Linked DNA regions of Methylorubrum extorquens. The main gene of each other region encodes a partner of the protein of the gene in region 2 in a complex. Links are inferred from orthologs where the notes say so. Each region holds a gene or a part of one and is shown on either strand. Other genes may lie near its edges.

Evidence for each region.
Region 1: the proteins of J2W78_RS21080 (region 2) and moaD are in contact, whole or in part, in a crystal structure (PDB 1FMA), measured with the Escherichia coli proteins. The link is inferred for Methylorubrum extorquens from one-to-one orthologs.

Annotation. Positions count from the first base shown.
Region 1 is NZ_JALJXF010000001.1:3,073,745-3,088,608, forward strand. What follows is about bases 4,132-6,961. They hold moaD (molybdopterin converting factor subunit 1), read left to right. Parts: upstream 4,132-5,335; coding sequence 5,336-5,587; downstream 5,588-6,961. Other genes in these bases: uvrC (excinuclease ABC subunit UvrC), read left to right, coding at 4,132-4,505; pgsA (CDP-diacylglycerol--glycerol-3-phosphate 3-phosphatidyltransferase), read left to right, coding at 4,591-5,190; J2W78_RS14600 (metal ABC transporter substrate-binding protein), read right to left, coding at 5,592-6,521; J2W78_RS14605 (Spy/CpxP family protein refolding chaperone), read left to right, coding at 6,740-6,961. Outside these bases: J2W78_RS14570 (DUF2076 domain-containing protein), read left to right, coding at 1-614; J2W78_RS14575 (L,D-transpeptidase), read right to left, coding at 694-1,404; J2W78_RS14580 (protein phosphatase CheZ), read left to right, coding at 1,636-2,361; more of uvrC, read left to right, coding at 2,457-4,131; more of J2W78_RS14605, read left to right, coding at 6,962-7,288; J2W78_RS14610 (ABC transporter ATP-binding protein), read left to right, coding at 7,381-9,171; J2W78_RS14615 (aldose epimerase family protein), read left to right, coding at 9,253-10,293; J2W78_RS14620 (GbsR/MarR family transcriptional regulator), read left to right, coding at 10,384-10,944; J2W78_RS14625 (DUF4166 domain-containing protein), read left to right, coding at 10,998-11,708; rsfS (ribosome silencing factor), read right to left, coding at 11,780-12,082; J2W78_RS14635 (nicotinate-nucleotide adenylyltransferase), read right to left, coding at 12,356-12,913; J2W78_RS14640 (glutamate-5-semialdehyde dehydrogenase), read right to left, coding at 12,969-14,267; proB (glutamate 5-kinase), read right to left, coding at 14,407-14,864. UniProt on the Escherichia coli protein: Involved in sulfur transfer in the conversion of molybdopterin precursor Z to molybdopterin.
Region 2 is NZ_JALJXF010000001.1:4,502,312-4,517,282, reverse strand. Bases 1,350-4,286 are described here. They hold J2W78_RS21080 (molybdenum cofactor biosynthesis protein MoaE), read left to right. Parts: upstream 1,350-2,560; coding sequence 2,561-3,013; downstream 3,014-4,286. Other genes in these bases: mqo (malate dehydrogenase (quinone)), read right to left, coding at 4,240-4,286; J2W78_RS21075 (AI-2E family transporter), read left to right, coding at 3,079-4,215; J2W78_RS21085 (gamma carbonic anhydrase family protein), read right to left, coding at 1,378-2,400. Also shown: J2W78_RS21095 (DsbA family protein), read left to right, coding at 1-220; iron exporter MbfA, read right to left, coding at 327-1,319; more of mqo, read right to left, coding at 4,287-5,892; J2W78_RS21065 (hypothetical protein), read right to left, coding at 6,128-6,805; J2W78_RS21060 (YcxB family protein), read right to left, coding at 6,802-7,893; J2W78_RS21055 (VWA domain-containing protein), read right to left, coding at 8,096-9,259; J2W78_RS21050 (DUF5682 family protein), read right to left, coding at 9,256-11,577; J2W78_RS21045 (ATP-binding protein), read right to left, coding at 11,586-12,686; J2W78_RS21040 (DUF5691 domain-containing protein), read right to left, coding at 12,683-14,266; J2W78_RS21035 (SWIM zinc finger family protein), read right to left, coding at 14,266-14,971. UniProt on the Escherichia coli protein: Converts molybdopterin precursor Z to molybdopterin. This requires the incorporation of two sulfur atoms into precursor Z to generate a dithiolene group. The sulfur is provided by MoaD.

The DNA.
Region 1 (14,864 bases), 1.4 Mb from region 2 along the record:
CGCCCTACGCCATGGCGCAGCTCATCTACGTACAGGAAGAGGCGATCAAGAGCCTCAACCAGCAGCTCGAACAGGCGCGCCAGCAAGCTCAGTCGCAGCCGGCCGGCGGTGGTGGCGGCGGCTTCCTGTCGAGCATCTTCGGCGGCGGCCAGCGCTCCGAGCCGCAGCGGCCACCGGCGGGACAGGCCTGGGGCCCGCAGGGTGGCTACGGCCAGCAGGGCGGGTATGGCGGTCCGCAGGGCGGTCCGCAGCCGGGTTACGGTGGCGCTCCGCAGGGTGGGCCTTGGGGCGGACAGGCGCAGCAGCCCGCGCGCGGCGGCGGCTTCCTGGCGACCGCCCTGCCGATGGCGGCCGGTGCAGCGGGCGGCATGTTGCTCGGCAGCGCCCTCTCCAATGCCTTCGCGGGCGGCCACTCGCAACTCGGTAGCGCCTCCGCGGCGGGCTTGGCCGGCGGTGAGACCGGCGGCGGCATGTTCGGTGGCGGCGGCGATCAGGATCTCGGGTCGGCGCTCGGTGGCGGCGACGGCGGCTTCCAAGACGCCTCGTTCGGCGGCGGCGGCGGCGACGATTTCGGTGGCGACCTCGGCGATGGCGGGGACGACGACTGGGCCTGATCCCGCCCGCACGTCTTGAATGCTTGCAAAGCCCGGCGCCGCTCCCACGGCGCCGGGCTTCTGCTTTCGTAAGATCGCGTCAGATCACCTCGACACGGGTGCCCACCGGCGTCCGCTCGTAGAGGTCGATCACGTCCTCGTTCATCATGCGGATGCAGCCCGAGGACACGTTCTGTCCGATCGTGTGCGGCTCGTTCGTGCCGTGGATGCGGTAGAGCGAGGTGCCGAGGTACATTGCCCGGGCCCCAAGCGGGTTCTCCGGGCCCCCCACCATGTGCCGCGGAAGGTCCGGGCGCCGCCGCAGCATCTCGGCAGGCGGCGTCCAATCCGGCCATTCCCGCTTGGCCGAGATCGTCTTCGCACCCGTCCAGACGAAGCCCGGCCGCCCGACACCGATGCCGTAGCGGATCGCTCGGCCCTCCGGCTGGATCAGGTAGAGATATTTGGCGTTCGTATCGATGACGATTTGGCCCGCACGACCCGGCCCGTCATAGGCCACAACCTGCCGGGAAAAGCGCGGATCGACGGTACGCGCGATCATTCCCTCCTCAGGCGCCGGCCGCGTCGGCAGCGCCGCGAACCGGGCGCGCGGCTGCGGGACGGCTAGCGGCCGCGGCTCGCCGAGAGCCCCGTAGCCATCGACCGACGCGCGCCGGGCCGGGCTCGACCCATCTCCCGTCATCAGGAACTCGATGAAGCCGCCGCCGTAGCGGCCCGGCTCCGCCTGCGCCACCACGCTCGACCCCAGCACCGCGAGCGCCGCCAGCGCCCCGCCCCACTTCGCCCGCATCCCCGGCCCCTGCTCTGCACACGTGTGATGCGGCAAGTCTTTTCCGGGTCGTGCCTGCGGGCGATGAATGGACGTGGTGAATCATTTCCTCCGGGGCTCGAGCCCCCGCTAAGTCCGAGTTGTCGTCAACGGGCCGTAAATGACCCCGCTCCTCGGAAAACTTTCAGCAAATCGAAACCAGTGCACGGGATTGTGTCAGGCGAAATTTTACCTCGAAGGCCTGTCCGACCGATGATCACCAAGCGCTACCGCATCGAGGAAAGCCTGGGCTTGCCCGTTCCGGCGGCCGGTGTCTCTGCGGCTCCGGCCGAGGCAACTCCGAATCCGCGGCTCGACGAAATCCTGACGGCGATCAACGACCTGCGCCGCATCACCCAGGCCAGTGCCGGCGAGACCATCGAAGCCTGCCGCCGCGAGCTCAACGATGCGTTCGCGATGCGCCACGAGCTCGAAGTGATGAAGGAAGCGATCACCCGCACCAAGGGCGAGATCGCCAGCCTCCACCGCTCCGAGACCACGGGCAAGGGCATGCGCCGCGTTGCCGGCGAGCTCGATGCGGTGGTCGAATCGACCGAGCAGGCCACCTCGACGATCCTCGGCAGCATCGAGCGGATCGAGACCAACGCCAACATGATGCGCGGCCTGCGCCTGCCCAAGGCTGCCCAGGAGAACGTCGACGGCATCCTCGACAACGTGATCTCAGCCTACGAGGCCTGCAACTTCCAGGATCTGACCGGTCAGCGCATCAGCAAGATCGTCAACGTGCTGAAATTCGTCGAGGAGCATCTCGACCGCGTTATCGAGGCCTGGAGCGGGCTCGAAGGCTTCCGCGACCTGCTCGCGGTCGAGACCGCCGTTGTCGATGAGAACGACGAGAGCTCGCTTCTCAACGGCCCGAAGCTTCAGGACGATCCCGGTCACGTCGATCAGTCGGACATCGACGCCCTGTTCGACTGACGCTTCCCGTCACAGGGCCATCGCTTGGAGCGATTGTCCTGGCTGAGGCGACCGCGGCCCTTTCAACCGGAATCGCCGCGGCTTACATCGGGGCCATGAGCCGCGCGACCCGATCCGCCTTCGACGACGTCCCGCCCGACGGGTTCGACGAGGACGAGGCCGAGGCTGCCTCCCTCGACGAGGCGCCCGAGATCGACTTCGATTTCGAGCCCGGCGCCGTCCAGGCGGGCGCCGAGATCATCCGCCGGTTCTGGTCGACCCTGCCGACCTCGCCGGGCGTGTACCGGATGTTCGACGCCAAGGGCGACGTGCTCTACGTTGGCAAGGCCAAGAACTTGAAGGCCCGCGTCGGCTCCTACGCCCGCGGTCAGGCGCATTCCAACCGCATCGCCCGGATGATCGCCCAGACGGCGGCGATGGAGTTCGTCACCACGGCGACCGAGACGGAAGCGCTGCTGCTGGAGGCCAACCTCATCAAGCAGCTGAAGCCGCGCTTCAACGTGCTGATGCGGGACGACAAGTCGTTCCCCTACATCCTGCTGACCAGCGACGGGCCGGCGCCGCAGATCGTCAAGCATCGCGGCGCACGCCGCCGAAAGGGCAATTATTACGGTCCCTTCGCCAATGTCTGGGCGGTCAACCGCACCGTCAACGCGCTCCAGCGCGCCTTCCTGATGCGGACCTGCTCGGACAGCTATTACGAGAACCGCACCCGGCCCTGCCTGCTCTATCAGATCAAGCGCTGCTCCGGCCCCTGCACCGGCGAGATCGCCCTGGACGACTATACCTCCCTCGCCGACAGCGCCCGCGCCTTCCTCTCGGGCAAGTCGAACGCGGTGAAGGACCGGATGCGCGAGGAGATGCAGCGCGCCTCCGAAGCCCTCGAATTCGAGCGTGCCGCGCGTTTCCGCGACCGGATCGCCGCACTCTCGGCGATCCAGGGCGTGCAGGGGGTGAACACGCAAGGCGTCGAGGAGGCCGACGTGTTCGCCATCGACGAGCAGGCGGGCCAGTTCTGCATCGAGGTGTTCTTCTTCCGCAACTTCCAGAACTGGGGCAACCGCGCCTACTTCCCCAAGGCGGACCGCTCCATGAGCGTGGACGAGGTGCTGGCCTCGTTCATTTCGCAGTTCTACGACGACAAGCCGGCCCCGCGGCTCGTCCTCGTCAGCCACACGATCGAGGATGCCGAACTCGTGGCCGCCGCCCTCTCGAGCCGGGTCGAGCACCGCGTCGAGGTCCACCAGCCGCAGCGGGGCGAGCGCAAGAACCTCGTCGAGTACGCGCAACGCAACGCCAAGGAGGCGCTCGGGCGCCGGCTCGCCGACACCGCCTCGCAGGGCAAGCTCCTCGTCGCGCTGGGCCAGTCCTTCGGGCTCGACAAGCCGCCGCGGCGGGTCGAAGTCTACGACAATTCGCACATTTCCGGCACGGCGGCAGTCGGCGGCATGATCGTCGCCGGGCCGACCGGCTTCATGAAGACGCATTACCGCACCTTCAACATCAAGTCGGAGGAACTGACCCCCGGCGACGATTTCGGAATGATGCGCGAGGTGCTGACCCGCCGCTTCAAGCGGCTGGCCAAGGAGGCGCCGCGCACGCCACAGGAAGGCGAGGCCGGCGAGCCGCAGGCCCCGGAGCAAGCCGTTCCGGCGGTGGCCGAGGTGCCGGACGATCCCGATGCCTTCCCCGCCTGGCCCGACCTCGTGCTGATCGACGGCGGCGCCGGACAATTGGAGGCGGCCCGCGCCTCGCTCGCCGAGATTGGCGTGACCGGCGTGCCCCTGGTCGGTATCGCCAAGGGCCGCGACCGCGATGCCGGCCGCGAGACCTTCTTCGTCCCCGGCCGCAGCCCGTTCAAGCTGCCGCCGCGCGATCCCGTGCTCTATTTCGTACAGCGCCTACGCGACGAGGCCCACCGTTTCGCCATCGGCACCCACCGCGCACGGCGCAAGCGGGAGATGACGAAAAACCCGCTCGACGAGATCGCCGGGATCGGCCCCACTCGCAAGCGCGCACTGCTGCACCATTTCGGGACGGTGAAAGCCATCGAACGCGCCGCCTTGGAGGATCTCGCCAAGGCGCCCGGCGTGAACGCCGCCACTGCGCGGGCGGTCTACGACTTCTTCCACGCCAATGCTTGAGCCGAGCCCCGTGCCGAGAGAGCCCGCACCCGATGCAGCGACGACGCGGTTGACGCCCCCGGCCGCCCATGATTTCACCCCGCCGATGAACGCCGTCCTCCCCCGACGCCGGTCGCAGGCCTGGACGCTCGCGAACTGCCTCACCTACGGCCGCCTCGTCGCGGTGCCGGTCGTCGTCGTCCTGCTGTTCTGGCCGGACGAGTTCGCCGCGCGCTGGACCGCCTTCGGCGTGTTCGTGGCCGCCGCGATCACCGACTATCTCGACGGCTACGTCGCCCGCGCCTGGGCGCAGAGTTCGGCGCTCGGGCGGATGCTCGACCCCATTGCCGACAAGCTCCTCGTCGCCGCCCTCCTCCTCATGCTGGCCGCCGACCGCACTATCGCCGGCATGTCGCTCTGGGCGGCCATCGTCATCCTGTGCCGCGAGGTGCTGGTTTCCGGCCTGCGCGAGTATCTGGCGGAGCTGAAAGTCGGCCTGCCGGTCAGCCGCATCGCCAAGTGGAAGACGACGGTGCAGCTCATCGCCCTCGGCTTCCTCGTCGCCGGCCCGGCCGGCGACGCCGTCCTTCCCGGCAGTCTCACCGCCGGCATCGTTCTGCTCTGGCTCGCCGCCGCCCTCACGCTCTACACCGGCTGGGACTACATGAGGGCCGGGATCCGGCACGTGATCGACGATCCGCGCTGAAGCGCCCGTCATCGCGAGCGAATGCGAAGCGATCCAGATCGCGGCATGTCCGGAAAGAGCGGAGCCCTGGATTGCTTCGGCTCCGCCTCGCAATGACGGCACGCAGGCGCCTTTGCGCGTTCACATCAACGAGGACGATTCCAAGATGAAGCTCGTCTACTTCGCCTGGGTGCGCGAGCGCGTTGGCAAGCCCGAGGAGACGGTGAGCCCGCCCGACGGCGTCGCCACCGTCGCCGACCTGATCGGCTGGCTGAAGACACGGGGCGAGGAATACGCCTACGCCTTCGAGAACGAGGGCGTGGTGCGCGCCGCCATCGACCGGGTCCACGCCAAGCCCGGCAGCGCCATCGCCGGAGCGCAGGAGATTGCCTTCTTCCCACCGATGACGGGCGGTTAGGCCCTCAGCTCAGCGCGTCCCGGAACGCGTTGAGGTTGGCGCGCATCATCTCCAGATAGCCCGGCGCCGGCCCACCCGGCGCGCTCAGCGCGTCGGAGTAGATCCGCCCGCCGACCTTGGCACCGCTCTCGCGGGCGATCTGCTGCATCAGCCGCGGGTCGGCGATGCTTTCCACGAACACCGCCGGTACCTTGTCCCGGCGAATCTGGCGGATGATGCGGGCAACGTCCTTCGGACCGGCCTCGCTATCCGTGGAGATGCCCTGCGGCGCCAGGAAGCGCATGCCGTAGGCGGCGCTGAAATAGCCGAAGGAATCGTGCGTGGTGATGATGCGTCGCCGCTCCTCCGGGATCCCGGCGAGCGCCGAGCGGATCTCCCCGTCCAGCGCATCGAGCTTCTGCGTGTAGGCGGCGGCGTTCGCGGCGTAGAACGAGGCGTGGTCCGGGTCGGCGGCGCTGAGGCCGTCGCGGATGTTGGCGACGTAGAGCTTGGCATTCGCCACGTTCTGCCAGGCATGCGGATCGGGGTGGTCGCCGTGATCGTGTCCGTGATCCTCGGCGTGATCGTGGTCGTGGCTGCCCGCGACCGTCTTCACCCCCTTCGAAGCGATGGTGACCGGCGCCTTGGTGCCCGAGGCCTTGATCAGCCGTTCGATCCAGCCCTCGAAGCCGAGGCCGTTGACGACGACGAGATTCGCCTCGGCCAGCTTGCGGGCGTCGCCCGGCGTTGGGGAGTAGCCGTGAGCGTCGGCGTCGGGTCCGACGAGGCTCGTCACGGCGACCTGATCGCCGCCGACCTGCGAAACGAGGTCGGCCAGGATCGAGAAGGTCGCCACTGCCTTCAGCCGCGCCCCCTCCGCCGCGGCCATCGACGGCGCAAGGCCGAGCAGCACCAGAACAACGATGGCGACGCCGCGCCCCACGCCCAAACCCATACCGACACTCCTCCGCTTAGCCGCGGTGATAATGTAACATTATCACATTGCCAAGAGCCGGGTGGCGATTGTGCAGCGCAGAACGTGCCGGGCTGCCAACATGGAGAAGGTTTCATGGAGCAGACACAAACCGGAGACGAGCGGACACACGCGAGAGACGGAGCGGACCCATCCTCTCGGGGTCGGGGCAAGGGCCCCTGAACGGTGGAGGGTGTGTGATGACCAAGCCGAACCTGAGCAAGCGAAGCAGGGCCGGGCTCCTGCTGGCGGGGCTGGCGGTCCTCGGTGCGGCCGGCCTCGGGTCCGCGGCGGTGCATGCCGGCGACTGGGGCGGCCCCTTCGCGGACGGCCCCCACGGCCATCGGCACGGGCGCTGGTCGGCGCTCTCGGCCGAGGACCGAGCGGCCTTCGCCGATGCCCGCCTCGCCGGCCTGCATGCCGGACTGAAGCTGAACCCCGAGCAGGAGAAGCTATGGCCGCCGGTCGAGACGGCCCTGCGCGATCTCTCGAAGCAGCGCGCCGCCCAGCGTGAGGCGCGGCGGGAGCGCGGCCGGATGGTCGACGACGCCCCCGGCACGCTCCGCGCCATGGCCGACGCGGCCACCGCTCGTGGCGAAGCCCTGCGCAAGCTCGCCGATGCCAGCACGCCGCTCTTCGCCAGCCTGGACGAAGGCCAGAAGCGCCGCGCCATGGTGCTCGCCCGGCCGATGCGCCCCTTCGGCGGACCGCACAAGCACGGGCACCGGCACGGGGGCGAGCGCGACTGAAGGACAGCGGTCGCTTGATCCGCGAGCCGCGCGGCGGCAAACACCGCGGGCTCCGGTCGTTCCGGCCGGGGTCAGCACAGACACGGTACACGATGGCGCGCCGGCCGCTTCTGAGAGGCGACACCCTTCCCCTGCTCGGGCGGCTCTGGCGGGAATGGCTCTCACCCCACCGCGCGACGCTCGCGGTGGTCCTCGTGCTGATCACCGTCGTCGGCGCGGCGACGGGGCTCTACCCGGCCCTCATCAAGGCCGCCTTCGACGCGTTCGACCGCAAGGACATGAGCGCGCTGGCCTACGGCCCGCTCATCGTCATCGCCGTCACATCCGCCCGCGGCTTCGCCCTGTTCGGGCAGACGGTGCTGACCAACCGGGTCGTCACCCGCGTCGAGGCCGACATGCAGGCCGCGCTCTACGCCCACCTGATCGATGCCGACCTCGCCCAACTCGGCCGCGAGAGCCCGGCGGCCTTCACCCAGCGCTTTACCACCGACTTCGCCTTCATCAAGGAGGCGCTGACCCGCATCTCGACGGTGCTGCTGCGCGATGTGGCGATGCTGGCCGCGCTCGTGATCGCGCTGGTCTGGATGGACCCGCTGCTGACGCTCGCCGCCGCGGTCACGGCCCCCCTTGTCGCCGGCCCGGTCAACCGGATCGGCAAGCGGCTGCGCCAGGTCTCGACCACGACCCAGGAGCAGATGGGCGCGACCGCGAGCCTCATCACCGAGAGCCTCCAGGGCGCCCGCGTCGCCAAGACCTACGCGCTGGAAGGCTATCTCAAGGACCGCGCGGCCCAGGCGCTCGACGAGGTGCGCCGCCTCAAGATGAAGGCGGCCAACGCGCGCGGCCGGCTCGACCCGCTGATGGAGATCGGCGGCGGTCTCGCGGTGGCGGGCGTGCTCGTGCTGGTGGGCCAGCGGGTGATGTCGGGTGACCGCACCGTCGGCGACTTCACCGGCTATGTCGCCGCGCTCCTGCTCGCCGCGCAGCCGGCCCGGGCGCTCGGCACCCTCAACGCCATCCTTCAGGAGGCGGCGGCGGCGCTGACGCGCTACTTCGCCCTGATGGACGAGCAGCCGACGATCCGCGAATCCGCGTCGGCCCGTCCACTCACGGTGTCGCGGGGCGAGATCCGCTTCGAGGCCGTGCATTTTCGCTACCGGGCCGACGCGCCCGCCCTGGAGGGCATCGACCTCGTGGTGCCCGCGGGCTCGACCACGGCGCTGGTCGGTCGCTCCGGCTCGGGCAAATCCTCGCTGCTCAACCTCGTCCCCCGGCTTCAGGACGTGACGGCGGGCCGGGTTCTCATCGACGGCACCGACGTGCGCGACGTAACCATCGCCTCCCTGCGCGCGGCGATCGCGGTGGTGTCGCAGGAAGTCGTGCTGTTCGACGACACCGTCGCCGCCAATATCGGCTTCGGCCGGCCCGGCGCGACGCAGGACGAGATCGAGGCGGCGGCGCGGGCCGCGGCGGCGCACGGCTTCATCACGCGTCTGGGCGAGGGCTACGCGTTCCGGGTCGGGCCGGGCGGCGGCCGGCTCTCGGGGGGCGAGCGCCAGCGTATCTCGCTCGCCCGCGCCTTCCTCAAGAACGCGCCGATCCTGCTCCTCGACGAGGCGACCTCCGCCCTCGATTCCGAATCCGAGCATCTCGTGCAGGAGGCGCTGGAGCGGCTGATGCGCGGGCGCACGACGCTGGTCATCGCCCACCGCCTCTCGACCGTACGCGAGGCGGGCCGCATCGCGGTGCTGGAGGCGGGCCGGGTGATCGAACTCGGACGCCACGATGAGTTGGTGGCCGCAAGCGGGACCTATGCACGCCTCCACCGGCTGCAATTGTCGGACGATTCCGGCGTATCGAGAGCGCAGGCGGCCCCCGTCTGACAGCGGTGGCATGAATCGACCGGCCCCGTGCGACCCGCACGGCCTCTCGCGCGTAATTCCCGGTCACGGCGGGAGACAGGAATGCGGCCAGAGCCATTCGGAAAGACGCGGGCGGGTGAGCGCGTCACGCGGCACACCCTCGTGCGCGACGATCTGCGGGTTCAGGTGATCGATTACGGCGCGATTCTCACCGCCATCGAGGTGCCGGACCGGGAGGGCCGCCGCGCCAACGTCGTCCTCGCCCTCGACACGGTGGAGGGCTACGAGACCGTAAGCCCGCATTTCGGGGCGATTGCCGGGCGTTACGCCAACCGCATCGCCAGGGGGCGCTTCACCCTCGACGGCACCGCCTTCGAACTGCCGATCAACGAGCCGCCCAACTCCATGCATGGCGGTCCCAAGGGTTTCGCCAAGCGCCTGTGGAAGGTGGCGGAGGCGGACGAGACGCGGATCGTGCTGAGACGGCGCAGCCCCGATGGCGAGGAGGGCTTTCCGGGCAATCTCGACGTGGAGGTCGTCTACAGCCTGCCCGAGCCCGGAACGCTGCGCATCGATTACCGCGCCGAGACCGACCGGCCGACGGTGCTGAACCTGACCAACCACAGCTACTTCGATCTCGCCGGCGAGGGCACGGGCGACGTGATGGATCACGTCGTGAAGATCTTCGCCGACGCCTACGCGCCGACGGACACGACGCAGATCCCGACCGGAATCATCGCGCCGGTCACCGGAACGCCTTTCGATTTCCGCGAAGCCACCCCGCTCGGCGCGCGCATCCGGCAGGGCCACGAGCAGATCGTGATCGCGGGCGGCTACGACCATACCTTCGCTCTGCGAGGCCCCGCCGGCACGCTACGCCCGGCCGCCTCCTGCCTTTGCCCAGCCAGCGGGCGGCGCCTCGACGTCGCGACGACCCAGCCGGCGCTGCAGCTCTACAGCGGCAACAATCTCGACGGCTCGCTGGTCGGCCCGTCCGGCCGTACCTACCGCTCGGGCGACGGCGTCTGCTTCGAGACGCAGGGGTTTCCGGATGCGCCGAACCATCCGAACTTTCCGAGCACTGTCCTGAGGCCGGGAGAGGTCTTCACCTCGAGCACCACCTACCGGTTCTCGGCTGTGTGAGCGGGACGGGCGGCCGTATCGGTGCAAGGAAAGCGACGGACGTGAACCCGCGCGCTTGACATCCATCTCATTTGGTCTGAAATTTCTGTCATGACAGAAATTTCAGACCAGCCGCAAACCCTCGCGCCTGCGGTGGAGCGGTTCATCCTTCATTGGGGCGATCTCGGTGGGCAGTGGGGCGTGAACCGCTCCGTCGCTCAGATCCACGCCCTGCTCTACCTCTCCGACAAGCCGCTCGCGGCAGAGGACATCGCGGGGACGCTCGGCATCGCGCGCTCGAACGTCTCGAACTCGCTGAAGGAATTGGCGGCCTGGAACCTGATCCGGCGTGTGCCGGTGCTGGGCGAGCGGCGGGACTTCTTCGTCGCCGAGACGGATCTGTGGGAGATGGTCACCCGCATCGCCGCCGGCCGCAAGGAGCGGGAGATCGACCCGGCGCTCAAGGCCCTGCGGGAATGTGTGGCCGAGGCCGAGGGCGACCCTCGGGTCGGAGCCGTGGCCGGGCGGCGGCTCAAGGCCATGCTCGACTTCACCCAGACGCTCGACGGCTGGTACGCGCAGATGCTGAACGTGCCCCACAACACCCTGGCCAAGCTGATCCGGCTCGGCGGCCGCATCGTCCGCTACCTGCCCGTGAAGTCCGAGACCTGATCCCCCGCCGGCCGGGCGTCCGCCGTCCGGGAGAGTATTAGAGGAGGCCGTTGATGCGCGTCGCCGCCGAAGCTGCTGTCCCTATCGCAAGAGCCCCGACCGCGAGCCCGGTTCGCCCGGCGGAACTGTTCGACCTGCGCTTTCGCGCGCTGGTGCCGGAGGCGGATTGGGCGCGGCTGCCGCCAGCCGTGCGGCGGCGCTTCTCGAAGCGGCTCGGCGAGGGTGAGAGCGCGGTCTATGCCGGGCGTGTGGTCGAGACCCATCTGACCCGGCTCGGCTGGTTGCTCGCGCAGGCCCTGCGCCTCGTCGGCGCGCCGCTGCCGACGACCCGGATCGCCAACGTGCCGAGCGTTGTGGCCGTGACTCAGGACGGCGCCGGCAATGGCCAGATCTGGACGCGGCTCTACGCCCGCGGCTCCGGCTTCCCGCAGGCGATCCACTCGGCCAAGCGCTTCCGGGGGCCGACCGGGCTGGAGGAGCGGGTCGGCGCCGGGCTCGGCATGAGTCTGCGGGTTCTGGTCGAGGATCGGGCGCTGGTGTTTCGCAGCGAGCGCTACTTCATCGACTTGCCGGGCTTCCGGCTCATCCTGCCGCGATGGCTGACGCCGGGCACGCTGACGGTCAGCCACGGCGCCACCGGCGCCCGCGCCTTCCGCTTCATTCTGGAAATCCGCCACGCCTGGCTCGGCCGGCTGCTGCGCCAGGAGGCGGTGTTCTGCGACCAAGTCGAGGCCCGCGACGAGGTCACCGCCGCGCTGCCCTGATCGAGGGTTCAGAGCATCGTCCCGAGGGGTGGTCCCCGGCTTTCGGAAGAAGACGATGCTAAAAGAAAGGGCTAACCTGCGAGCAATGCGCCCGACGGCCGGTCGGCGCCCCAGATCTTCTCGAGGTTATAGAAGCCGCGGACTTCGGGGCGGAAGATGTGGACGAGGATGTCGCCCGCATCGATCAGCACCCAGTCGCAGGCCGGCATGCCCTCGACGCGGGCATTGCCGAATCCCTTGGCCTTCATCTCTTGGATGATCTTGTCGGCGATCGAGCCGACATGGCGCTGCGAGCGGCCGGACGCGATGATCATCGTATCGGCGAGCGAGGTCTTGCCCGCGAGGTCGATCTCGACGGTTTCCTCGGCCTTCATCTCATCGAGGCATCCGAGGGCCAGGGCCTTCAGCGCGTCGGAGGAGGCAGGCTCGGCATCGAAGCTGACACCGACGTGTGGAATGTGTGCGGACAGGGTCTCGGTTCCTGAAGATCAATTCGCGGCGATCCCGCCACGCGCTGAAATTGGCCGCTTTCGGCCCACTTTTCAAGCGCAAGAAGCGCCCTAAGGCTCGTGCGCCGCAATTGGATGGCCAAAACCCCGGCCGGCGCGGTCATGATCGTCCCGGAGCCGCGTTGGCAGAGGGCGCCGTCACCGTGTCCGCAAGGCGGTTGAGGATAACCCGGAACGCGGCCCGTGCAGGAAGGCCCAGGCTGGTGTGGGATGGACCGCAAGGGTGGGGGCGTTCGCCTCTGGAATTCGGGCCGATCCGAAGGTCTGTGCCGCCCGCGCCGAAGGCGCCTTCAGCGTGTAACCGGGACGGTCGATCACCGCGACGGGCATCAGCGACAAGATCTCGTCGAAACGGCGCCAGCGATGGAAGGTGCCGAGCGAATCCGCGCCCATGATCCACACGAAGTGGAGGGCCGGTCGGCGGCGGACCAGCCAGCGCAGCGTATCGGCGGTGTAGCGGCTGCCGATCTCCGCCTCGAAGCCGGTGACCGCGATGCGCGGATCGGTGGCGAGCGCCCGCGCTTGCGCCACTCGCTCGTCCAGCGGGGCGAGCACGCCATGGTCCTTCAGCGGGTTGCCGGGGGTGACGAGCCACCAGACCCGATCGAGCCGAAGGCGCCGCAGGGCGGTGCGGCTGACATGCAGGTGCCCCGCATGCGCCGGGTTGAACGAACCGCCGTAGAGGCCGATCCGCATGCCGGGCGCGGCCGGCGGTAGTCTGTGATCGCGCAGAGGAACCGCCGTCAGCGCGTCACGGCCGCGTCTGGCCGCTGCCGTGGACCCGGTACTTGAAGGTGGTGAGCTGCTCGACGCCGACCGGGCCGCGGGCATGCATCCGCCCGGTGGCGATGCCGATCTCGGCGCCGAAGCCGAACTCGCCGCCATCGGCGAACTGCGTCGAGGCGTTGTGGGTCACGATCGCCGAATCGACCTCGTTGAGGAAGCGGGTGGCGGCCTCGGTGTCGTCGGTGATGATCGCGTCGGTGTGGTGCGAGCCGTTGGCCTCGATATGAGCGATGGCCGAGTTGAGCCCATCCACCACCTTCGCGGAGATGATTGCGTCGAGATACTCGGTGCGCCAATCCGCGTCGGTCGCCGCACTCACCCGCGGGTCGGCGGCCTGCGTCGCCGCGTCGCCCCGCACGGCGCAGCCGGATTCGAGCAGCGCCTCGACCAGAGGCTTGAGGTGGGTCTTGGCGACCGCCGCATCGACAAGCAGCGTCTCGGCGGCGCCGCAGATCCCGGTGCGCCGCATCTTGCTGTTGAGGACGATGGTGCGGGCCATGCCAAGGTCGGCACCCTCGGCCACGTAGACGTGGCAGATGCCGTCGAGATGGGCGAAGACCGGCACCTTGGCCTCCGCCTGGACGCGCTCCACGAGGCTGCGCCCGCCGCGGGGCACGATCACGTCGACGCAGCCGCCGAGGCCGGTGAGCATCAGGCCGACCGCCGCCCGGTCGCGGGTCGGCACGAGCTGGATCGCATCCGCGGGCAGGCCGGCGCGGGCGAGGCCTTCGCTCATCGCCGCCGCGATGGCGGTCGCGGTGCGGTGCGAATCCGAGCCCGCGCGCAGGATGGCGGCATTGCCCGCCTTGAGGCAGAGCGCGCCGGCATCCGCGGTCACGTTGGGGCGGCTCTCGAAGATGACGCCGACGACGCCGAGGGGCACCGAGATGCGCTCGATCAGGAGGCCGTTCGGCCGTTCGAAGGCGGCGAGCTGGCGCCCGACCGGATCGGCGAGGCCCGCGACCTTCTCCACCGCCTCAGCGATCGCGGTGACGCGGCCCTCGTCCAGGGTCAGGCGGTCGATGATCGCGTTGGTGAGGCCCGCGGCCTGCGCGGCGGAGACGTCCCGCGCGTTCTCGCGCAGGATCGCCGGGGCGCTGGCGCGGATCTGATCGGCGATGGCACGCAGGCCCAGATCCTTGGTCTGCGCCGGCGCTAGCGCCATCGCCCGGCCGGCGGCGCGGGCGCGCTTTCCGATGCCGGCCATCATCGTATCGAGGTCGTCGGCGTCCGCGAGATCGGACTTAAGATTCAGGACAGGCACGTTCCCGCTTCCCGTCTGGCGCCGCCGGGGCGGCGCGCGTGAGTATTCAAGTGCATATGCACCCTCCCGCGCCCCTTTGCACATCGCCTTGGGGTTGAACAAGCGTCGATGTTAAGTTGCCTTGCCGGAGCGGGCCACGTCAGGCTCCGATCATTGCAAGATCGTCGCGGTGGATCATCTCCGTGCGCCCGGCCTGGACCGAGGCGGCGGCGATCTCGCGGCTTGAGCGGCCGATAATGGCGGCGGCGTCCGCGCTGTCGTAGGCGACGAGCCCCCGCCCGAGGATGCGCCCTTCGGGGTCGCGGATCAGCACGGCGTCACCCTTGGCGAAGCTCCCCTCGATGGCGGTGACGCCCACCGGCAGCAGGCTCGCCCCGCCCTGAAGCGCGCGGGCGGCGCCGGCATCGACCACGAGGATGCCGGAGGCGTCCAGCGAGCCCGCGATCCAGGTCTTGCGCGCGGCGGTGGGGGTCGAGCCCGACAGGAACCACGAGCAGCGTCCGCCCTCGCGGACCACGCGCAGCGGATTCTTTCCGCGCCCGTCGGCGATGACCATGTGGGTACCGCCGCTGGCGGCGATCTTGGCCGCCTCGACTT
Region 2 (14,971 bases):
CAAGGCCGGGGTGCCGCGTGCCGAACTCGAAGGGATCGCCGACAGCGACGAGGTGCGCGAGGCGATGCGCGCGCACATGAACGTCGCCGCCAATCTCGGCCTCACCGCGACGCCCTCCTACGTCCTCGGCAACACGGGCGTGCTCGGCCATCCCGGCGTGAAATCGCTGGCGAAGATGATCGGGGCGATGCGGCGCTGCGATCAGATCGCCTGCGGCTAGAGCATCGTCCTGAACATCGGATCCAAGAGGATGCTCTAGCTCATTGCTTTTGCATCATCTTTTTCCAAAAGCCGGAGGCCACCTTTCGGGATGATGCTCGAGCGCTTCAAGCGCCGCCGATGAGGATGCCCGTCGCCAGCACGAGGGCGCCGCCGAGCACGATCTGGAAGGCGGCGCGCAGGAACGGCGTCTCCATGTAGCGGTTCTGGATCCAGACGATGGCCCAGAGTTCGACGAAGACCACGGCGAAGGCGATGCTCGTCGCCAGCCAGAAGTTCGGGATCAGGTAGGGCAGCGCGTGGCCGAGGCCGCCGAGCGCGGTCATCACGCCGGAGGCAAGGCCGCGCTTGAGCGGCGAGCCGCGCCCGGAGATCTTGCCGTCGTCGTGCGCGGCTTCCGTGAAGCCCATCGAGATGCCCGCGCCGATCGAGGCCGAGAGGCCGACGAGGAAGGTCGTCCACGGGTTCTGCGTGGCAAACGCGGTGGCGAAGATCGGGGCGAGCGTCGAGACCGACCCGTCCATGAGTCCGGCAAGCCCCGGCTGGACCCAGGTCAGGATGAACTGGCGATGCGCGGCCGCGTCCTCATCGTCGCGGACGGTCCCGCCGAGATGCGCGTCTCTCAGTGCCTCGGCCGTGCGCTCGTGCGCGCTCTCCGCCGCGGCGAGGTCGCCGAGCAGGGCCCGCGTGTCGGCGTCGGTCGAGCGCCGGGCGGCGGCGAGGTAGAAGTCACGCGCCTGCCGCTCCATCGCGGCGGCCTCCTCGCGGACGCGGTCGAGCCCGAGATGGCGTATCAGCCAGACCGGCTTGCGGGCATAATAGCCGGCGATGTGCTCGCGCCGGATCGGGATGATGAAATCGCCGAAGCGCTCCTTGTAGCGTGCGATCAGCCGGCGCCGGTGCTCGTCCTCGGCCTCCGCCATCGCGTCGAACAGGGCGGCGGAATGGGGATAGTCGGCGCGCAGGCGTGCCGCATAGGCGCGGTAGATCTGGCCGTCCTCCTCCTCGGAGCCGATCGCCAGCGCCAGGATCTCCTGCTCGCCGAGATCGTCGAACCGCTTCCGGCCGCCGAGCGTGAGCATCGAGAGTCGGCTCATCATCGCTGCGTCGATCTCCGGGGATGGCGTGCGGCGGAGCGGATGAGGGCTGCGGGCAGCCTCACCCCTCCTGCTCCTGCAGCAGCCGGTACTCGCGCCCGTGCCGGCAATAGCCCTCGACGATGTGGCTCATCATCGCGCGCTTCGCCGGGTCGAGGGCGCCGAGGATGCGGGCCGGGCGCCCGCCCCAGAGATGGCCGCCCTCCAGCAACTGGCCCGGATCGGTGGTCGAGCCGCCGGCTAGCATCACGTCGTCGGCCACCACCGTGCCCGGCGCCAGCACCGAGCCGATGCCGATGAGGCTGCGGGCGCCGATTCGGCAATCGGCCATGCGCACGTTGTGGCCGATCGTGGTGTCGCGCCCGATCACCACGCCCTCGCCGCGGCTGCGGATCACGGTGTTGTCCTGGATGTTGGTGTCGGCGCCGACCACGATCGGGCCCACTTCCGCGGCGAGTTCGCAGGAGAACAGCACCGTCGATCCGGCGCCGAGCGCGATGCGGCCGGAGAGACGGGCGGTGCGGGCCACGAACACGCTGGCTTCGGTCTCCAGCGGCTCGGCCGGCACGGGCGGGCTCGACGCCTCGCCCGAAGCCTCGCGCAGGCGTTCGGCCCGCTCAGCCAGTTCCTCCGGCGTCACCGGGCGCAGGCGCTTGGCCGGGTTGCCGCCATAGGCGAAGCCGCTCTCGAGCTTCGAGCGGGGGAAGATCGTGGCGCCCGCCTCGATCAGCACGTTGTCGCCGACGGTCGCGCCGTCGAGGATGATCGCGTCGTCCTCGATCACCACATCCGAGCCGACGGTGCAGGCATGCACCACCGCGTTGCGGCCGACCGTGACCCGGTCACCGATCTGCGTCGGCAGCGATTCGGTGGCGATGTGGACGGTGGAGCGGGCGCCGAGCCAGAAGCGCTCGCCCGCGGTGATCGGCTGGCCGTCGCTGCGGATCACGCTGTCGTCGCCGAGCCAAGCCTGGGCCCCGAGGGTGGCGGCGCCGATCACGGTGCTGGCGCGCCCGCACCAGACGGGGCGGCTGGCGAAGACGGGCAGGATGCCGTCATGGGGCAGGATCAGGTCGGGCGTCACGTCGCGGCTCGCTGTTCGTCGAAACGGCGCCGGTGGCGCGGTCCTATTCTTGAGCCATATAGGCTCACGGGCAAACGGGGTAACGGGGCTTTGCGAAAACGCCGGGCCTAACCTGTCGGCGCCGCGTACGCGTTCCCGAAATGTGGGTTACCAGTGGGTCATGACGGTCAGCATCCAGTCCGAGCCCTTCGACACCGCCGCCGAGATCGCCCGGATCGAGGCGGACCTCGCCGGGCGGGCGGGGGCGGTGGTGACCTTCTCCGGCCTGTGCCGCGATGAGGCGGGCCGGCTCGCCGCGCTGGAGCTGGAGCACTACCCCGGCATGGCCGAGGCCGAGATCGCCCGCGTGGTGGAGGAGGCGCAGGCCCGCTGGCCGGTTCAGGCCCTCCGGGTGATCCACCGCCACGGGCTGGTGCGGCCGGGCGAGGGCATCGTCCTCGTCGTCAGCGCCTCGCCCCACCGCAAGGCCGCCTTCGCCGCGGCCGACTTCCTGATGGACTACCTCAAGACCCGCGCCCCGTTCTGGAAGCGCGAACACCTCGCCGACGGCACCATCGGCGGCTGGGTCGCGGCGACGGAAGCCGACGCCGCCGCCGCCCAAGCCTGGGCGTGATACACATTTGATTGTACCGGGGTCCCCTGCGGCCCCGCATGAACTGCGAACGGATCCCCCGAACCATGACGGCTCCCCCTTTCAGCCCGCCGGCCAACCCGCCGGGCGCGCGACGCCTCGCGGCCGCGGGCATCGCGGTCGTAGCCTTTGCCGCCGCCCTCTGGCTCGCCTGGACCGCGGCGGCGACGCTGCTGCTGATCTTTTCCGGCATCCTGTTCGCCGTCTTCCTCGACGGGCTGACGCGGGGCCTCGGCTACGTGCTGCCGATCGGGCGCGGCTGGCGCCTCACGCTCGTCTGCCTCGTCCTCGCCGCCCTCGCCGTCGGCCTCTCGGCCTTCGGCGGCGCCACCGTGGCGAGCCAGGCGCGCGACCTTGGGGCCACGGTGCGCCAGCAATCGGAGACCGTGCGCGACTGGCTGAAGGAGCGCGGCGTCGAGATCGACCTGTCGCAGGGGGCGCCGGCCGGCGCCGGTCAGGGCGGAGAGGGCAAGGACAAGAACGGGAAGGAGGGTGGCCTCGCCGGCCTCGCCTCCGGCGCCCTCAAGAGCCCCGGCTCGCTGCTGTCGGATGCCGGCAGCGTGCTCGGGCCGGCGGCGAGCGTGGTCCTGGCGCTGTTTAACGCCCTCGGCAACGTCCTCGTCATCGTCTTCCTCGGCGTCGCCATCGCTGCCGATCCGGGGAGCTACCGCAACGGCGCCCTGCGGCTCGTGCCCCCGCGCCATCGCGAGACCGGCGCGCGCGTCCTCGACGGGTCGGGCGAGACCCTGCGGCACTGGCTGTTCGGGCAGCTCGTGACCATGGCAGCGATCTTCGTGCTGACCTGGGCGGGCCTGAGCTTCCTCGGGATCGGCGGCGCGCTGATCCTGGGACTCCAGGCGGGCCTGCTCGCCTTCGTGCCGACCGTCGGGCCCCTGATCGCGGGTCTGGTGATCGTGCTGAGCAGCCTCGCCTCGGGGCTGAACGGCCTGCTCGGGGCGCTCGGCGTCTACCTCGCGGTGCAGGCGGCGGAGAGCTACGGGCTCACGCCCTTCATCCAGCGCCGCGCCCTCGACCTGCCGGCGGCGACGATCTTCGCCGGCCAGCTCCTGCTCGGCGTGCTGTTCGGCCTCTGGGGCGTGGCACTCGCGCTGCCGCTGGTCGCCGTGATCAAGGTGCTGCTGGAGGAACTCTACATCGAGGACGGGGCCGAAGCGGAGGCCTGATCCTCCGCTCCGGCCCCGATCGTCTTACGGCGCCATGTCGGGGACCGGCTTGACGGTCCCCATCTCGGCTGCGGGCAGCGGCTGGGCCGGAGCCCCGATCTGCGGCGGCGGGGTGAGCTGCAGGTGCTCGCTGGTATAGGCGAGTTCCTGGTAGACCCGCTGCGGATCGTCGTTCAGCTTGGTCCCGTAGCTCGGCACGATCTGGCGGATCTTCGCCTGCCATTCGGGGCTGGCGACCTTCTTCGCGAAGACCTTCTCCAGCACCGTCAGCATGATCGGCGCGGCGGTGGAGGCGCCCGGCGAGGCGCCGAGCAGGGCGGCGATGCTGCCGTCCTTGGCCGCGACCACCTCGGTGCCGAGCTTCAAGACGCCGCCCTTCTCCGGGTCGCGCTTGATGATCTGCACGCGCTGCCCGGCCTGGACGAGGCGCCACTCGTCCTTCTTCGCGTCGGGGAAGTACTCGCGCAGGGCTTGGTAGCGGTCCTCGTCGGAGAGCATCACCTGGCCGGCGAGGTACTCGATCAGCGGGTACTGCTCGACGCCGACGCGAACCATCGGCCAGACGTTGCTGGTGGTGGTCGAGGTCAAGAGGTCGAAGTAGGAGCCCTCCTTCAGGAACTTGGTCGAGAAGGTCGCGAATGGTCCGAACAGGATCACGCGCTTGCCGTCGAGCATCCGCGTGTCGAGATGCGGCACCGACATCGGCGGCGAGCCGACCGAGGCCTTGCCGTAGGCCTTGGCGAGGTGGCGCAGAGCCACGTCCTGATTCTCGGTGACGAGGAACGAGCCGCCGACGGGGAAGCCGCCGTAATCGTCGGCTTCCGGGATGCCGGAGGCCTGCAGCAGGTGAAGGGCACCGCCGCCGGCGCCGATGAACACGAACCGGGCATCGACCGTGTGGCGGCTGCCGTCCTTCAGGTTCTTCGACGTGACGCGCCAGGTGCCGTCCCCGTTACGCTCGAAGCTCTCGACCTCGGTCGAGAGGCGCAGGTCGAACTTCGGCCCGCTCTTCAGCGAGGCGATGTACTGGCGGGTGACCTCGCCCCACTCGCAATCGGTGCCGAGCGGCGACCACGTGGCGGCGACCTTCTGCTTCGGGTCGCGCCCCTCCATCATCACGGGGACCCACTTCTTGAGCTGCTCGGGGTCGGTCGAGAACTCCATCCCGGCAAACAGCGGGCTCGCCTTCAGCGCCTCGTAGCGCTTGCGCAGGAAGGTGATGTTGTCGTCGCCCCAGACGAAGCTCATGTGGGGCGTGGAGTTGATGAAGGAGCGGGGGTTCTTCAGCACGCCCTTTTGGACCTGCCAAGCCATGAACTGGCGCGTGACCTGGAAGGCCTCGTTGATCTCGACGGCCTTGTTGATCTGGACGTTCCCCTTGGAATCCTCCGGCGTGTAGTTCAGCTCGGCCAGGGCCGAGTGGCCGGTGCCGGCATTGTTCCAGCCGTTGGAGCTTTCCAGCGCCACGCCGTCGAGCCGCTCGACCATCTCTAGCGACCAGTCGGGTTCGAGCTCCCGCAGCCAGACACCGAGCGTCGCGCTCATGATGCCGCCGCCGATCAGCAGGACATCGACCTTGCGGGGCTCGCCCGCGGCGAGCAGGGGCGAAGCCGGCAGGGCGGTGGCCGCAAGACCCGCCAGCGCGCCGCCGAGAACGTGACGCCGGTTCATCGGCATCAGACTATGTTGCAGATTGGCGGAACGAATGTGCAGTTTATCGTCAGAATTCATTTTATTTTTCGTGCCGCTCAAAAATTTATTGGCCCGACCGGTCCGCTACAACACGCTCGGGCGAGCGACAACCCGCCGATTACATGGCTGCCATGCCCTGAAACCTTGAACACGCGCAGCCGATTGTCAGGCCAACCCCAGGTCGCCGATCCGTCCGCGTGACCGGCCCATGGACAAGCCTTCAGCGCGCCGCCGAGCGCTCCACCCGGCGGACGCTCCCCAGCACGGCGCGGGCGGCCTCATAGCGCACCGCGCCGGTCTCGCAGGTCTTGCAGATCGCTCCGAGATAACGGCCGTCGATCACGGTCTCGGCGAACAGCCCTGACTTGAACCGCGGCGCCGCCTCGGTCTCGACGGCGATCCAATCGCGCGGCCCGAATCGCTCGGGCCCGAGCGGGCGGCGGATCGAGGCGCCCAGGCTCGTGCTCTTCAGGACCGCGCGCAGGCGGACGTAGCGGGAGAGCGGCGACGTGTAGAGCCCGGCAAGACGGGCCGCGTCGTCCGCCCCCTCGACCGGCGCGGTTCGCAGGCGCAGGGTGCAGGCCTCCTTGGTGCGGGCGCAGGCGGGTGTCTCGCACACGATCCGCACCACGCGCCGGCCGGAGGCGTCGCCGGGATCTTCGTCGGCCTCCTCCAGCACCCAGCCCGGCGGCAGGTCGAGCGTGAAACCTTGATCGAGGCGCAGCGTCGTCGGGCCCGGCAGGGAATCGGCCCCGTCCGTGCTCGCATCGGGTGCCGGCTCCTCGGTGGAGTCCGGCGCCTCCTCGGCCAGGGCCGGGGTGATCGCGAGCAGGTATGGCAGCAGGCAGGCGGCGAGAAGGGCCGTGTGCAGTCGGGGACGGGCGGACGCGTCGGTCATCGGGCGCGGATCTCCTTCGGAACGTGGCGTTCGGCCAGCGCCTCGAAGCGGGCGCGCGCCTCAGGCTCGAAGATCCGCAGCGGCACGGGCAGCATCTCGTCCCAGCGCATCGGCAGGATCATCAGGTCGCCGACCCGCTCGCGTCGGCGAAACAGCGGCCAGCCGAGATGGGCGTGGGCGCCGTCCTTCGCGGTGGTGATGCCGGCCTCGTCGATCACGATCTCGGCCTCGGCGGGGGACTCCTCGGCGTCGAGCTGTGCGGCGAGATCCCGCGCGAGCCAGCGGCGCGCGAAAGGATGGGCCGCGAGGAACAGGGCAATCACCCCCGCGACGGCGGCGGCGGGCTTCCAGAACGCGTTCGCGACCATTTCGACGAAGAGCGGTAGCGCGTCGGAGAACGGCACCCGGTAGGGATCGACCGCCCAGAGCATCGTCAGCAGGACGGGGTAGAGCAGGGTCAGGCCCACGAGCCACGCGGCGGCGCCGGTGAGCCGGGCGCGGCGGGCTAAAGGATTCTCCAGCGCGCGCAGGATGATCGGCACCCGCTCCCCCGGCGTCAGACGCATCGTGGCGCGCACGGCCTCGGGCCTGGTGGCCGGTTCGGCCGGCGGCGCCGTCGGGGCGGTCCGGCCGGCGCAGGCCTGCATCCAGCGCCGGATGCCGGCGATGGTCTCCGTGCTCAGCGACGCCTTGGGCAGCACGACCGGAACGTCGCCGATCTCCGTCAGCAGGAAGAGATGGTGCCGGTCCTCCGCGAGGTCGCGGATGCGCGGCCAGGGCACGAAGCTCACGAGATCCGGCGCGGTCTGGGTCAGCCCGGCGCCGTCGAGCCGGTAGCGCACCGGCACGGGACTCGGATCGCGGTCTTCACCGCCCGGCGGCCCCATCAGGGCCCGCACCTTGCGGCGGGCGAACCAGGGGTGGAGCGCGTAATGGGCGAGCAGGGCGAGCGCGATCAGGACGAGTGTGGCGGCGAGCGGCAGCGGATCGAAGCTCGGCAGGTCGCGCCAGAGCGCCGAAAGGCTGCGTCGCCCGCCCGACGTCGCCCAGGCCGAGACCGCGCCGAGCAGGGTCAGGAACCACAGCACCGGCAGGCCGAGCGTGAGGATGCGCCGCCGCTGCGCCGCGAGCGGCGCCCTCTGGGCGTAGAGGCTCCCGGTGACCCGATGCTCGAAGGTGAGGGGAGCCTCGAAGGTGAGCGGCGCCTCCGGAACGGGCGGGCGGCCGGAGAGGGAGGGGACGACGGGCAGGAGGAGGCTCCCGGATCAGGGTTTCGGGGACGGCGGCGGCTCAGCCGTCTTGGGCGGCCGGGACCGCGGCAATGCCGGCGCCCGCGGCCCAGGCGTTGAGATCCTGCTTGCGGATCGCTGCCGCCATCATGTCGGGGAAGAGGTCGGGCGTGCAGGCGAAGGCGGGCACGCCGAGTGCGGCGAGCCGCGCGGCCAGCCCGCGGTCGTAGGCCGGCGCGCCCTCGTCGGAGAGGGCGAGCAGCGCCACCACCTGCACGCCGGCCCCGACGAGGCGCTGCGCCTGGGCGAGCAAGCCGGCCTCGACCCCGCCCTCGTAGAGATCGGAGATCAGGACCAGCACCGTGTCCTCGGGCCGGGTGATGCGGGAGGCGCAGTAGCCGACCGCCCGGTTGATGTCGGTGCCGCCACCGAGCTGGACCGAGAACAGCACCTCGACCGGATCGTCCATGGCGTCGGAGAGATCGACCACCTCGGTGTCGAACACCACGAGCCGGGTCGAGACCGCGGGCAGCGAGGCCATCACCGCCCCGAAGATGCTGGAATAGACCACGGAATTGGCCATCGAACCGGATTGATCGATGCACAGGATCACGTCTTTGAGCGATCCGCGGCTTTTGCGCCCGTGGCCGAGGCGGGTCTCGGGGATGATGGTGCGGTACTCCGCCTGATAGTGGCGCAGGTTCGCCCGGATGGTGCGGTTCCAGTCGATCTCGGCGTGGCGCGGGCGGCGGTTGAGGCTGGCGCGGTCGATCGCCCCGCTCACGGCTTGGCGCAGGGGCTCCTCCAGCCGCTTCATCAGTGCGTCCACGACCTTGCGCACCACGAGGCGGGCCGTCTCCTTGGTGCGCCCGCCGAGCAGGCCGCGCATCGAGATCAGGGTCGAGACGAGGGAGACGTCGGGCTGGACCGCCTCCAGCATCTCCGGCTCGGTCAGCATCCGCTTGAGATCGAGCCGCTCGAAGGCGTCGCGCTGCATCACCTGCACCACGGAGGCCGGGAAGTAGTCGCGGATGTCGCCGAGCCAGCGCGGCACGGAAGGGGCGGAGGCGCCCAGCCCCCCCTTGCGGTCGGAATCGTAGAGGGCGCCCATCGCCCGGTCGAGGCGCCCGTCGCGCTCGCTCAAGGTGCAGCCTGTGCCCTCGGCCGCCCCGCCGCCGAGCACGAGGCGCCAGCGGCGCAGGCGTTCCGCGTCGCGCGCGCTCATGCGGCGTCTCCCGTGGCTTCGTCGGCGGTTCGGGCGGGTTCGGGGCCGAGCAGCAGGCGCAGGATCGGCAGCACCTTCGCCGCACGCGCCGCGTCGAAGCCCTGAGCGCCCTCCGCCTCACCGGGGGCCGTGCCGCCCGGCCGGGCCAGCGCCTCGCCCACCGCCCGGCGCTCGGCCGGCGCCAGCGTCGCGAAGGTGCGGCGCACCAGCGGCAGCAGCTCGATGAACAGGGCATCGTCGAGGCCGCAGAGCCAGTCATCGACCACCGCGAGCAGTTCGCGCCCGTGGATCAGCACGGTGCCGCTGTCCTCCAGAAACCCCTCGATCCAGGCGGCGGCCGGGACGGCGCCCGAGGCCCGCGACAGGGCAAGCCGCAGGCGCTCGCCGGCCTCCGCCGCCGCGATGGCGCGGTCATCGAACAGCAGGCGAACGGCGCGGCCGACGACGCGACCGTGGACGTGCTCCTGATCGGCCAGCGCCCGCAGCGCCTCTCCCCACACCGCCTTCAGCTCCGGCTCCTCGATCAGCGCGACCGCGCCGGAGACGGCGACGATGCGCGTCTTCGCGGCGCTCGCGGCATCGTCGTCGAGGCTCTGGCAGGCGGCGACCAGCCCGGCGGCGGCCCTCGGCACGAGGCCTCGCACCACGGCCAGCACCGGTTCGGTGTCGGAGGAGCGCACCGAGCCGTAGCGGGCGAGTTCGGCGAGCGGGGGCAGCGCGTCCATCAGGTCGAACACGTCGGCCGAGACCGCGGCGCGGTCGTTGAGCGCACGGATCACCTCCGCCGTGGCATCGGCGAGGTCGGCGTCGAGCAGGGTGCCGATCAGGCCGGAGAGGTCGGCGACGCGGGTCGCCTCGTGGGCGCGGACCCGCACCCGGCTGGCGGCCGCCTCGGCGATCGTGCCGCCCTCGGCGGAGGCCGCCACCAGCTCCACCACCCATTCCGGCTCCCAGGCGAGGAACCAGCCCTCCTTGAACGTGCCGCGCCCGCGCGCCTCGCGCCGCTCACCCCACGGGATGCCGATCAACTTCAGCCGGTTGAGGAAATGGCTGCGCGCGAGATCGGTCTCCTTGCGCAGGTCGAGGGTGATCTCGCCGGCCGAAGCGCCGGGCTTGAGGCGCAGGCGCTTGCACTGGGCCGCGAAATCCGTCTCGACCGGCGTGCCGGGGCTGTCCGGCGGGGTGGCGCCGAGGCGTTCGCCGATGACGAGTTTGCGCCGGATCAGCCCCATCGGCGCCGGGTCGGCAAAGCAGAGCGTGGCCTGCGCCGCCTCGTCGAGGTCGTCGAGGGAGGGCCGCGACCGGCCGCGGAAGCCCGCCAGCGCCTCGGCGAGCCGGGCCGCCTCGATCACCGAGGCCGGCGAGGCGTCGAGATCGTTCTCGCGCAGCAGCGCGGCGGCCCGCGCGAGCCAGCGGGCGGCGACGCGGCCCTCGTGGTGCCACAGGGTGTCGTACCATTCCGGCGAGAGCACCCCGGCGCGGTAGCCGGAGGCGAAGGCCAGCCGCTCGTAGGACCAGGGCGCCCAGGCGGCGGCGACCTTGGTCTTGGGCAGGTTCTTCAGGGTTGTCGTGTCGGCGGTGGCCTGGCCCTTGGCGTCGTGGCGGGCGAGCGCCGGCACGTGCCACGCGCCGCAGACCACGGCGATGCGCGCGAACCCCTCCTTGGCCGCCTTACGAATCGCCGCGCGCATATGCGCCTCGCGCGTCTCCTCGCGAAACGCGTCGTCGGGGTCGGGCTCGGCGCCCTCGCGCAGCGCCCCCATCGCCTCGCCGATTGCGGCGAACACGTCGCCATCGGCGCCCGCGCGGCTCTCGACCAGCGCGTCCCACCAGCGCTCGCCGTCCGGGTAACCGGCGAGGGCAGCGAGTTCGCCGAGGGGATCACGCCGGATCGCGGCTTTTGCCGGATCGGGCGCGGATGGGGTTTCGGCCGCCTCTGCCACCGGCTCCCCGTCGATCGGCGCGGCCTCAGGCGGGGCTTCCGGCGCGCCGAAGCCGTCGGCGAGTTGGATCGCGTGCGGCAGGTCGATGAAGCGCAGGGTTGCCCCGGCCGCGATTCCATGGCGCATCGCCACCCATTCCGGCGAGAAGGCCGCGAAGGGGAAGAAGGCGCAATCGCGCGGCCGGTCGGGCCGGTAGACGAGGAGCGCGACGGGCGGCGCCATCGCCTCGTGGAGGCTGAGCGGGATCAGTGCATCGGCGTCCGGCGGGCCCTCGATCAGCAGGCAGTCGGGCGCAAAGCCGTCGAGCGCGGCCTTGAGCGAGCGGGCCGAGCCGGGGCCGTGGTGGCGGATGCCGAAAAGGCGGATGTCGGGCATCGCTGGGGTCACGCGCTCGCGCGGGCGGCCTTGTAGAAGTCCTTCCAGTCGGCGCGCTCCTTGACCACCGTCTCGAGGTACTCGCGCCAGACGATGGCGTCCTGCACCGGGTCCTTCACCACGGCCCCACTGATCCCCGAGACGAGGTCGTGCGCCGAGAGGCGGCCGTCGCCGAAATGCGCGGCAAGCGCCAGCCCGCTGCCGACGACGCTGATGGCTTCGGCCGTCGAGAGCGTGCCGGAGGGCTGCTTCACCTTGCTCTTGCCATCCGCCGTCACCCCCTCGCGCAGCTCGCGGAAGATCGTGACGACGCGGCGGATCTGCTCGGCGCCCGGCGGCTCGGCCGGGATCTCGAAGGCGCGGCCGAGCGCGGCGACGCGGGTCTCGACGATGGCGATCTCCGCCTCGATCGTGGCCGGCGGCGGCAGCACCACGGTGTTGAAGCGGCGCTTGAGCGCGCTCGACAATTCGTTGACGCCGCGATCCCGGTTGTTGGCCGTGGCGATGAGGTTGAAGCCTTTCTGCGCCGCCACCTCCTCGTTCAGCTCGGGGATCGGCAGGGTCTTTTCCGAGAGGACGGTGATGAAGCTGTCCTGCGTCTCGGAAGGAATGCGAGTCAGCTCCTCGACGCGGGCGATGCGGCCCTCGTTCATCGCCCGCATGATCGGCGAGGCCACCACCGCCTCGCGGCTCGGGCCCTTGGCCAGCAGCAGCGCGTAGTTCCAGCCGTAGCGGATCGCCTCCTCGCTGGTGCCGGCGGTGCCCTGCACGATCAGGCGCGAGGTGCCGCAGATCGCCGCCGCCAGATGCTCGCTGACCCAGCTCTTGGCGGTGCCCGGCACGCCGAGCAGCAGCAGTGCCCGGTCGGTGGCGAGCGTCGACACCGCGACCTCCATCAGGCGCCGGTCGCCGATATACTTTGGCGTGACCTCGAAGCCGGAGGCGAGCCGGCCGCCGAGCAGGTAGGTGACGACGGCCTGCGGCGACATCTGCCAGTTCGGCGGGCGCGGCCGGTCGTCGGAGTCGCGTAGCGCCGCGATCTCCTCGGCGAAGGCATCCTCGGCGGCCTGGCGCAGCTGCGCGGTCTTGACGGCGTGGGTCGATGTCATCCTTGAGCCGTTCCCCCTGTGGTGGTCTCCGGTCGGAAGTCGCGCCGGATCGCGGCGCGCAATTCCAGCACGCTCGTCAATCCCGTGAGCTGCGTGTGCAGGCGATCGCCCTCCCCCTCCGGCAGGCGCGCCAGGATGGCGGCGGCGGAGGCCGCAGCGTCGTCGCTCGGCCAGAGCCGGTCGCCGAGGCGGGCGATCACCCACGGCTTGGCCAGATCGCGCCGCAGGGCGTCCGACCCGCGGGTGACGAGGGCGAGCCAGTCGAGCAGGGCGGCGCTGAAGGCTTCCGAGAAATGCTCTGGCCCCGAGCCCAGCACGGCCAGCACCACCTCGATCTTGCGGGCGCGGATCAGCGCCGCGACGCGGGCCTCCCACGCGGCGTCGGGCAGGAGGTCGAGCGCCTCCGCCCACATCCCAAGCACCTCGTTGGTGCGGCGGACGCCGGTAACCTTGCCCTCGTAGGCGTCCGCCGTGATGTCGGCCATCGCCTCCGCCCAGGCCGGGTCGAGGGTGCGCTTGGCCGCCGAGAACAGCCCGTGGAAGACCGGGTCGGCCCACTCGCTGCGCAAAGCGAGTTCGATCCAGAGCCGCGGCGGATGCTCGGCGAAGGCGTGGAGTGGGCTGCGCGCCAGGATCGCCCGCAGCAGGCCGGCGCGGGTACCGCCGCCGCGCCGCTCCCAGGCGTTCGCCTCGACGCCGTCGCGGGCGAGGTCCGGGCTCTCCTCCGGCAAGGTGACGACGAGGCTGTGCGTGGTGCCGCCCAGCAGCCTGCGCTTGCTCTCGACGTTCAACGCGGCGCGGGCGCGTGCCGCCATGCGCTGCGCGTAGCGCGAGTCGGGAAGCCCCGGCAGCAGGTGCTGTGCGGCCAGCCGCACGCCGTTAGCCCGGTCGTCGAGGCAGGCCTCGAGGAAGGGCTCGTCGGCCGCCGACAGGCCGGTCGCCAGGGCGTGGACCAGGGCCTCGCGCGCCTCGGCTTTCTCCTTGCGGAAGACCGGTTCCAGGGTGGTGCGCGCGCCTTCCGGATCGCGGGCGCGGAAGGCGGTGAAGGCGGCGCGGCGCTCGGCCACCGTGCCCTCGGTCCAGTCCGAAGCGGGCGCCGCGTCCGCATCTTGGGCCGGGGTCTCGCCGCAGGCGCGGGCGAGCCAGTCGAGTTCGGCACCGATGACGGCAGAGGCACTCGCCGGCAGGCTGTCGCGCTGCTGCATCAGCACTTGGAACAGCCAGACGGGCGGGCGTGCGCCCGTCGCGGCGGCAAGCGCGAACCATTCCTCGACGCGGGTGCGCGCGCGGGTGCCCTCGGTGAGGAGGCCGTAGAGCCGCGTCGCGGCCGCGGGCGGGCATTCGGGTCCGAAGGCGTCGCGCGGCTCGATCGGCGCCAGCGCCTCCGGCCCGATTTCCGTTCCGGCCAGATGGTGGACGCCCTCCGCCGCGAGCCGCGCCAGCAGGGCGGCACCGGGATCGCTCTCCGCGACGAGTGCGGCCAGCGGACCGGGAGCGACCGGCGGGGCGCGCTCGGCCCCGAGGAGCGCGGCGGCGAGCGTCGGCTCCCAGCCATCGGGTGTGTGCTCGGCCGTCTCCATCAGGCGACCTGCAGCAGGACCGGCTGCGCACCCTGCGCCGGCATCGCATAGAGGCGGCCTTGCGCGACGAGGGCGAGCGGATGGAGGCCGGTGCCGTCGTAGAGGCCGAACAGATCGACCGGCCGGCCCGCCGCCACCGCGAGCAGGCTCGGCAGGCGCGGATCGGCCGCGAGCGCGAGGCTGCCGGTCTCGTCGCCTGCCGCGAAGGCAACCTTGCCCCCGGTCGCGGCGGCGAGACGGCCGAGCCGCACATTCGCGAGCCGCACCGGCCAGCGCTCACACCAGGGCGCGCGGGCCAGCACCTCGGTAAAGGTGTCCCGCGCCGCCGCGACGCTGGCCGCGCCGGGCAGCACCGCTTGCGCCGCCCGGCCGGAGCGGCCCTCGCGGAAGACGGCGCGCAGGGGCGGGTCGCCGGGCTGGAAGGCGAGGCTCCCGCAAAAATCCTGGCCGGCGGCGGGGGCCGGCGGCAGGGGCGAACCGGCCGTGCCGTAATCGATCACCTGAGCCAGGGCGCCGCTGGTACGGCCGACGAGCCAGACCGAGCGGGCGGTGAGGCGATCCTCCTCCTCGACCGCGTGGGCCAGCACCGCCCAGGTGTCGGTCTGGTCCGGCTGGGCCGCCATCTCCTCGGCGGTGACGGGGTAGCCGAGCGCGGCGCGCACGCCCGCCGCCTGCTCGGGCGCGAGCGCGTCGAGGCGGCGCGCG